2 regions of the Paenibacillus sp. OSY-SE genome follow, and region 1 is predicted to be linked to the other one. Evidence: riboswitches for the same ligand, from Rfam matches in the RefSeq annotation. Region 1 holds a riboswitch; the other holds the start of a gene.
The links. Region 1 has a riboswitch for ZMP and ZTP ahead of A372_RS0104050 (bifunctional 5,10-methylenetetrahydrofolate dehydrogenase/5,10-methenyltetrahydrofolate cyclohydrolase). Riboswitches for the same ligand answer to the same signal wherever they lie in the genome.
Positions count from the first base shown of each region.

Region 1 (4,213 bases):
AGGGCGTGCTGTGGGGTAATTTGGCGGGATATGCGGCCTTGTTCATCCTGCTGCTGTTCTATAAAGAAATTACGGCAGAGGCATCTGCCAATAAGGCGATTAAGGGAGAACCGTTCTCCCTCATCATGCTGTTCGCCATCCTGCTGCTGTCCTGCGCCGATGCGATTCGCGGATTGTATTTGCCGCTCGTCGTTCACGAGCAGTTCGGGGATCCGCGCCTGATGTCTTACATTTGGAGTACGCAGGCCGTGTTCGAGCTCTTGTTCATGACGATGGCCGGCTACTGGGCCGCCAAATACGGCAGCAAGCCCGTTATCCTGCTCGGCAGCGCCTTTGCGCTGGTCACTTATTTGACCTACAGCGTCAGCGGGTCATTGACCATATTTTTCCTTGTGCAGCCGTTGTACTCGTTCTTCGTGTCCGTGCTGTATGGCGTTGGCATGGGCTATGTGCAGCGCATGTTCATCCACAAGGCGGGCTTCGGCGCCAGTCTGTACGTATTCATTTCCCAGACGGCTTCTCTCATCGGCTACTTCCTGCCGTTGTTAATTGAAGGGGTAACGCCGCGCATCTTCTGGATTCCTGCAGCCTTGATTATCGCTTCGATTGGGCTCATGACGAAGGTATTGTATACCGATCGGCATCAGCGCCAGCAAGCTATCACTTCATAACGTATCCATACCGCACGTTAAGCCGACGATTCCACCGGGAACCGTCGGCCTTTTTCATGCTACGTTGTACATATGCCCTATCCTGCAATTCGTTGACGGACTGTATGCACCGTCGACTCTTTCAACTGCCCGATCTCCAGCAGCAATTGAGAGGATCGCTCTGCGTACTCTCCCTTCCGTTCCGCATCCTTCACCGAGGCAAGGTTAATCTCAATCGTCAAATAGGCGGATTGGGCCGCCGCCTCGAACAATATCGCCCCAATGCCCAAATCAGAGATGACGTTCTTGTTAGACGTCTCCGCGATGGCGGCTGCAATGCGCATCCCGTCTCTGCATACCCGGAGCAGCCGGAGCGGAACTTCGATGGCCGCATAGGTCGCTTCGCGCAGCGCTTGTCTGCGGTTCACCTGCTCTTCCTCGGTCCCCTTGGGCAGCCGCAGCGCCTCCATGTACTGCCCGAACGTGCGAATGTCGTCGGCAAGCAGCTCCTGGCATAGAGCAGACAGACTGTTCATCTCGTTCAGCGTAAGCTCAATTTGTTCCCGAATGCCTGCGAATTTCTCGCCCTGCGACAGATTGCCCACCATCGAGGTCATCGCTGCGCCGAGCGCCGCTACGAGCGCGGCCACGCTTCCTCCACCCGGTGTCGGATCGGCGCTGCCCGCCCGCTCCAGAAAGCTCCGTATCGAACTGTCCCACGTTATGGCCTGATTCATTGCTCCGCCTCCTTCTCGCTGAGCTGGTAATCCAGCGCCAGCAATACATTTTCGAACAGAATAGCCGTCGTCAACGAGCCAACTCCCCCCGGAACCGGAGAAATAGCTGCAACGTCATCCGCCACATCCCGTGCGATATCGCCCATAATCGTCCCATCGTCCGACTCGTTGATCCCTGCATCCACCATAACTAACGCTGGATGCACCATATCCCGCGTAATCAGGTTCTGGCGTCCGACCGCCGCGAACACAATCTCGGCATGCCGCAAGTGGAAAGCAAGATCGGGCGTACGGGAATGACAGACCGTCACGGTCGCCTGCTCCCGCTGCAGCATATGGAAGAGCGGCAGGCCGACGGTTTGCCCTCTCCCGACCAGCGTAACATTTTTGCCCGCCAGTGAATAACCGTAATGCTTAAGCAGACGGATGCAGGCCTGCGGCGTGGCCGGATAGATTCCGCGCTCCCCAGTTACTGTAGCCAACTTGTTGAACGGCGTTACGCCATCGACATCCTTGAGCGGCGCGATGGACTGCTCGATTGCCGCCGCGGACAGATGCTCCGGCAGAGGCAATTCAAGCATTATGCCTTGCACGTCGCGATCAGCGTTCAGCTCGGCGATAAGCTCCAATATTTCTTGCTCCGTTACATCTTTTCCGAAGGCATGCAGTTGAAACGTTACCCCCAACTTATCCGCCGCCTTCTGCTTCATCTTCGCATAATAAGCGGAGGCGAGATCCCCCTCGACGAGAATCGTGGCAATGCAAGGAAGATGTCCCTGTGACGCGTACTCCTCCACTCGCTTCCGGATATCGTTGTACACGGCATCCGCGGCTTCTTTTGCTTTCATGACCATTCCCATCGTATAACCTCCTGTGGCATAGCTATTGCAATAATGTGAAATATGAAAAACAAAAAAAGCATTTGCCGAAGCTCAACAAGCGAGTCTTCAACAAACACTTTTACCCAGGCGAACGGTACATTCCGACTGTATGCTCCCTTGTGGTTGCTCCCACTATTTTCGCCAGTTACATACAGCATTCAATTTCTTTTATCCTACCAAATCGGAATAAAAAAGAAAACCTTTTTTGTTTTTACAAAATGAATTCCTGCGCCCCGTCACATCTAACCTGTCGTGAATACCATGGAACAGCGAAGCACATTCATCTAGAAGAGGGTGTTATCGAATGCCTATTGTAGGTCAGGCTATAATAGTTAGTAGCAGTAACGTATATGTTGCGAATGACCGGGATACAGCCATTGCTTTGGCCGTAAGCGGAGCGCCAGGCAATAAAGCCACGGTTATCCCCCGCTATACTCTTTGGCCCCAATTAATTAAATATTCGAATGACAACGGGACTTTCCCTACTATAAATCCCCGATACATTTGGGATTCAACTACATCCGATGGTCAAAGCAGAGGATTTGCCGCAAGAAGCGGCGGCATCGGTAGTGCTAATCCGCTTACAATTAACGTAAATTTATGCGTCTTTTCTGACAATGCCCATGTGGCCCGGGTTGATGTTTATAATTTTAGTCCACCGACCCCTGTGTTGGTGCAGACGTTAACTCCTCCAGTGCTCTTGGATGGAAATATGGATCCTATTGTCGGCCTAAGCGAAACGCCGCCTTACAATTGGCAAGGCATAAGAGTGTACAAAAACAGCAGCAGCAATCCGCTTCCTCCCGGAGCGATATATGTCGTGGTAGTGTCGTTTACAGCGGTCAATTATATTCTCAATCCGCTTGGAAGTGAAAATCCTGCAGGATTATCGTTCGTCGCCAATGTCGATTTCATTTCATGAACAGCTATCTTTCCCTTCATTCCGCTGCCGAAGAAGATGGCGGATAAGACAGCACGATACCTACCGTATCGCGTGAAGAGGTCTTGTAACGCTCATAGGCTGCCGCGGCTTCCTCCACCGGCATTTCGGCCGAGATGAGCGGCGCGACCTGGATTCGCTTCTCGGCGAGCAGGCGCACGTATTCGCCCACATTCCTTCCTTCCGTCCAACGCACATACCCTTTCGGGTAATCGATGCCGTCCACTTCATACTCGCGCTTGTATCTGCCCGGTCCGCCAGCGCGGGAGATTAAGATTTGCGCTTCCTTGGAGAACATCAGCTCCCGGTTGAATTCCATTTCCAAGTCTCCGACGATGACCACTTTGCCGCGATCCCGAATCCAAGTAAGCGCCTGATCGATCATCCCTGTCGCATGCCGTCCCGTACACAAGAAGACGGTATCCACCCCTTCTCCGCCGGTGGCGTCTTGAATGGCCGCATCGATCCCTGCCAGCGTCGAGTGCACGTCGTCGACTCCACATTGGCGCAACACCTCGCAGCGTTCGGGCAGCAGATCATAGCCTAACATATGATAGGACGCAGCGTTCCCGATTTGACACATCATCTGTCCCAATATGCCCAGGCCAACTACGACCGCCTGCTCGCCGAACTGGAGATTGGCCTGCCGCAGCGCGTGAATCGCAATCGCGCCCAGGCCAGCAAAAGCAGCCTCCCGAATGTCCATTCCATCGGGAATGGGCGCGAGCAAATGCTTCGGCACGGCCAACAAGCCGGCATGCCGCACGAACGGAGCGCCGTAGCACGCGACGCGCTGTCCCGCCTGCACATGAGTGACGCCCGCTCCCACTTCCCGCACAATGCCGGCGGCACTGTAGCCCAGCGGGATCGGGCGGTCCGTTTTTTTCTCCGACATCATCATTTCCGTACCCGGGCTGATGGCCGAGTATTCCGTATCAACCAAGACGAAGTTCTGCTTCACATTCGGCTCGGGGAGGGTAATCGTCTTGATTTTCCCATCCAATG
Region 1 covers NZ_ALKF01000144.1:23,243-27,455, forward strand. The annotation lists gene A372_RS0104040 (MFS transporter) at 1-671, shown strand, start outside; gene A372_RS0104045 (cyclodeaminase/cyclohydrolase family protein) at 749-1,387, opposite strand; gene A372_RS0104050 (bifunctional 5,10-methylenetetrahydrofolate dehydrogenase/5,10-methenyltetrahydrofolate cyclohydrolase) at 1,384-2,247, opposite strand; ZMP/ZTP riboswitch at 2,343-2,427, opposite strand; gene A372_RS0104060 (hypothetical protein) at 2,573-3,190, shown strand; gene A372_RS0104065 (zinc-dependent alcohol dehydrogenase) at 3,207-4,213, opposite strand, start outside.

Region 2 (4,213 bases), on a different contig from region 1:
GCGCTGCAGGCTGCCCGATTGCGGCACCAAGCGCGAACCGCTCGGGACGGCCGAGCCCAACCCGCGCGGAGCATGTGCGCGCGGACCTGGACGGCTGCATAGGCGGCATCGTTGACGGCGGCCCAGCAGGCGTCGGCGTGGAGTCCACGGTGCTCGAAGTGCAGGGCGATCGTGTGCACGTGCTGCGGCCGGGTGGAATTACGACAGCGATGCTGCGTGAAGTGGCGGCCGAGGTGACGGTCGATCCAGCGGTCGATCCGAACGGCGGCATGACGAAAGCATTGCCGCCGACTTCTCCTTCGGCGGCACCGATCGAGTCGCAGCGTATGGCAGAGCATGCTTCGGGACTTGCAGCTGAACCGCCATTGAAGGAAGGCGCAGCGGGCCACACGGCAGAGCAAGCGGCAGAACGCTCAGTTGAGCTGCTCTCGGTACAACCTGCGCCGCGCTCGCCTGGAATGAAATATACGCATTATGCGCCGCAAGGCACACTTTCTATCGTGCAGGGACCGTCGGCGGACCGCGTAAGTCGCTGCATCCAAGCGGAATTGGATGCAGCCAAAGGACGCGGCGAGACGACCGGTGTACTGGCATTCAGAGAGCATGCCGGGCAATACCGGGCGGACATCGTCGCATCGCTTGGAAGCGTGGAGGCGCTGGATGAGGCGGCCCATCATCTATATGATGCGCTGCGCCATTTCGATGCAGCGGGAGCCACCTATATGCTGGCGGAGGCTTGTCCGGCAGAAGGCATGGGACTTGCCGTCATGAACCGGCTTATTAAAGCAGCGGGTCACCGTATCATCCACTGTTAAAGATATGAAAATGGGTAAAATAGAGCTTGTCATGATTAAGGCCTTGTCCGCATACGTTGATTAAAGACGATTGGACGAGGAGAGAGGCAGATGTGGGAAACGGCTGCACCCCTAGGTCAATGGATTACGATTCTCGCTATGGCCCTGGCGCTTGGCTCGGACGCCTTTTCCCTATGTCTTGGCATCGGAATGAGAGGGGTACGGCGGATGGATGCCTTTCGCATCAGCGTCGTCATCGCGCTCTTTCATGTACTGATGCCGCTGATGGGCGTCATAACGGGCATATATATGAGCATTGTGCTCGGGAAGGTGACGGCGATGGCTGCCGGCGCTCTTCTCGTAATGCTCGGCGGACATATGATTTACAGCTCGTTCAAAGGGGGAGCATCTCACTTTATCGACACGGCTTCGTTCTGGGGTACAATTTTGTTTGCGCTGAGCGTCAGTGTCGATTCGTTCTCTGTCGGAGTAACGCTTGGCATGTTCCGTTCTGATTTGCTGATTACGCTCGTTGCATTCGGTCTGTTCGGCGGGGCGATGTCCATTCTCGGGCTGCTGCTTGGACATCATGCGGGACAGCGGCTCGGTGAGTACGGCGAAGCGGTGGGCGGTGCTGTATTACTCGTATTCGGCATCTTGTTTTTGATCCCTTCTTGACTTAGGGTACAATAGATAGAGGAGAACTTCACGAGAGGGGGAATGTGATTATGAAACGCATTTTGTTTGTGTGCACAGGCAACACTTGCCGCAGTCCGATGGCAGAAGCGATGCTGAGACATTTGGCAGAGGATAGGTCTTTTGACCTAGAGGTGAAGTCGGCCGGCGTAGCGGCGTGGGATGGCACTCCTATTTCGGAGCATGCGGCTGAAGCGCTTGCCGAACAGCAAATTACGAGCCATCGGACGTTTCGGTCCACTGCCCTGAACGAAGAAGGGATACAGTGGGCGGATATTATTTTGACGTTAACCTTTGGTCATAAGCAGCATGTGCTGCAGCGCTTTCCTCATGCAGCGGACAAGACGTTCGCGCTGAAAGAGTATGTAGAGCAGGACGGGGCGGCGGTGGATGAGCGGGAACAACTGCTTGCTCTGGCGGCGGAACTGCAGTTGAAGCTGGCGCTGGGTGAAGAGCCGACTGAAGAAGAACGGAAGCAGCTCTTTGAACTGCAGCGGCGCGCACCGAGCATGGATGTGGCGGATCCATTCGGAGGCACGTTAGAGCAGTACCGAATGACGGCTGCGGAAATCCGCGAGGCGCTTCATCTGCTGCTGGACAAGCTGGACAAATAGGGATTGCATTTCATTTCCGTATCCTTTATCATCAGGGATAGAAAATGCAGGTTCGATGTAACTGGCGACGAAAGTGGGTAACCACGGTGGAGCATCGAATAATACGGCCGGTCGCCTGGGCGAAAGAGCAGTGTATGGTAATTGCCATGCTATGCTCTTTTTTTCATGTTATATTATGCTATATATGGTATAAATGGTGCTGAGTTGTTACGGATATGATTTCTTGGATATTACATCGGGGCGAGCCTCCTGCATTCGTATGAGGCGCTTGTCTCGGGGGATGGTAAGAGAGAGGGAAGAAAATGCAATTTGTTTGCTCCAATTTCCCGGAAATTCGTTATAATAGAGCCATGGCTTGTCTCATGAACAACGTTGGATGCGCCTTAATGAAAGACGACGGATGGAGGGAATAACAATGAAAATTGCCGTAGGCGCAGATCATGCCGGCGTGCGGTTGAAAGATGGAATTATTTCAGTCATTAAGGACATGGGTCATGATGTTGTTGACTTGGGCTGCAATTGTACGGAATCGGTAGACTATCCAGATTACGCGGTGCCGGTTGCAGAGATGGTTGCTTCCGGGGAAGCAGACCGGGGCGTGCTCATTTGCGGCACAGGCATCGGCATGTCCATCGCCGCGAACAAAGTGCCGGGTGTGCGTTGCGCGCTCGTTCACGATCTGTTCTCTGCGAAAGCGACCCGCGAACATAACGATACGAACGTACTGGCCATGGGTGAGCGTGTCATCGGGCCTGGGCTTGCTGAGGAAATTGTGCGCGTCTGGCTGAGCACGGAATTCAGCCGAGGCGAACGTCATGTAGGGCGTCTGGGCAAAGTAACCGATGTGGAGCATAAATATCACCCTGCACCGTAATGAAGCGGAGGTGGAGTTATTATGAGTAATAATATTCGCGAGCAGTCGGAAGCGGCTGCGTATGCCCTCGTGCAAGCGGCGGGCTTGAAGCCCGGGCAGCTGGTTGTTATCGGCTGCAGCACGAGTGAGGTAGCCGGGGCGCGAATAGGAACGTCGGGCACGCTTGATGTAGCCCAGGAGATTTTTGCCGGGCTGGATGTGCTGCATACGGAATTCGGGCTCTACACGGCATTTCAATGCTGTGAGCACCTTAACCGCGCGCTCGTCGTAGAACGGCACACGCTCGAACGGTTCGGGCTTGAGGAAGTTGCTGCAGTACCTGTTCCGACAGCGGGCGGATCAATGGCTGCCTATGCGTATCGGCGATTATCCGCTGCTTGCTTGGCGGAGACGATCGCAGCTGATGCCGGAGTCGACATCGGAGAGACGCTCATCGGCATGCACATACGCCGGGTTGCCGTGCCGCTCCGAACTGAGGTACGCACTATCGGCAAGGCAAGAGTCAATATGGCGGCAACGCGGCCGAAGCTTATCGGCGGGGAAAGAGCCGTCTACCAGTTGCCGGATATCGCGGGCACAGATTCCTGTGAGTAAGATGAGCAAGAAGGCTGCCGGATGACGATAACACATGGAACCTTAACGCAGAATGCGTTGTCATACATTGCAATAAGGTAATTTAACAATGGGAGGGTTATGGTAATGGTAGATCATTTAAGACAATCCGATCCGGACGTATTGAAAGCAATGGATCTGGAACTGCAGCGTCAGCGCAACAACATTGAACTTATCGCTTCGGAGAACATCGTAAGCGAAGCGGTGATGGAAGCGATGGGTACGGTGCTCACGAACAAATATGCGGAAGGCTATCCGGGCAGACGCTACTACGGCGGATGCGAGCATGTCGACATCGTCGAGAACATCGCGCGGGATCGTGCGAAGGAACTGTTCGGAGCGGAGCATGTTAATGTGCAGCCGCACTCCGGAGCGCAAGCGAACATGGCTGTATATTTGGCAGCATTGAAGCCGGGAGATACGGTGCTCGGGATGGACTTGGCGCACGGTGGACACTTGACGCACGGCAGCCCTGTCAACGCATCGGGCCTGTTGTATAATTTCGTTGCATATGGCGTCGAAGAAGATACGTTCCGCATCGATTATGACAAGGTGCGCAAGGCAGCTTTCAAACATCGCCCGAAAATGATCGTTGCAGGTGCCAGCGCTTATCCGCGCATTAT
Region 2 covers NZ_ALKF01000204.1:19,840-24,052, forward strand. The annotation lists gene A372_RS0130025 (L-threonylcarbamoyladenylate synthase) at 1-815, shown strand, start outside; gene A372_RS0130030 (manganese efflux pump MntP) at 906-1,472, shown strand; gene A372_RS0130035 (low molecular weight protein arginine phosphatase) at 1,523-2,104, shown strand; ZMP/ZTP riboswitch at 2,152-2,232, shown strand; gene rpiB (ribose 5-phosphate isomerase B) at 2,520-2,978, shown strand; gene A372_RS0130045 (TIGR01440 family protein) at 3,000-3,572, shown strand; gene glyA (serine hydroxymethyltransferase) at 3,678-4,213, shown strand, end outside.
Region 2: it holds a riboswitch for ZMP and ZTP, as region 1 does, so the genes downstream of both, rpiB (ribose 5-phosphate isomerase B) here and A372_RS0104050 (bifunctional 5,10-methylenetetrahydrofolate dehydrogenase/5,10-methenyltetrahydrofolate cyclohydrolase) in region 1, are expected to answer to the same signal.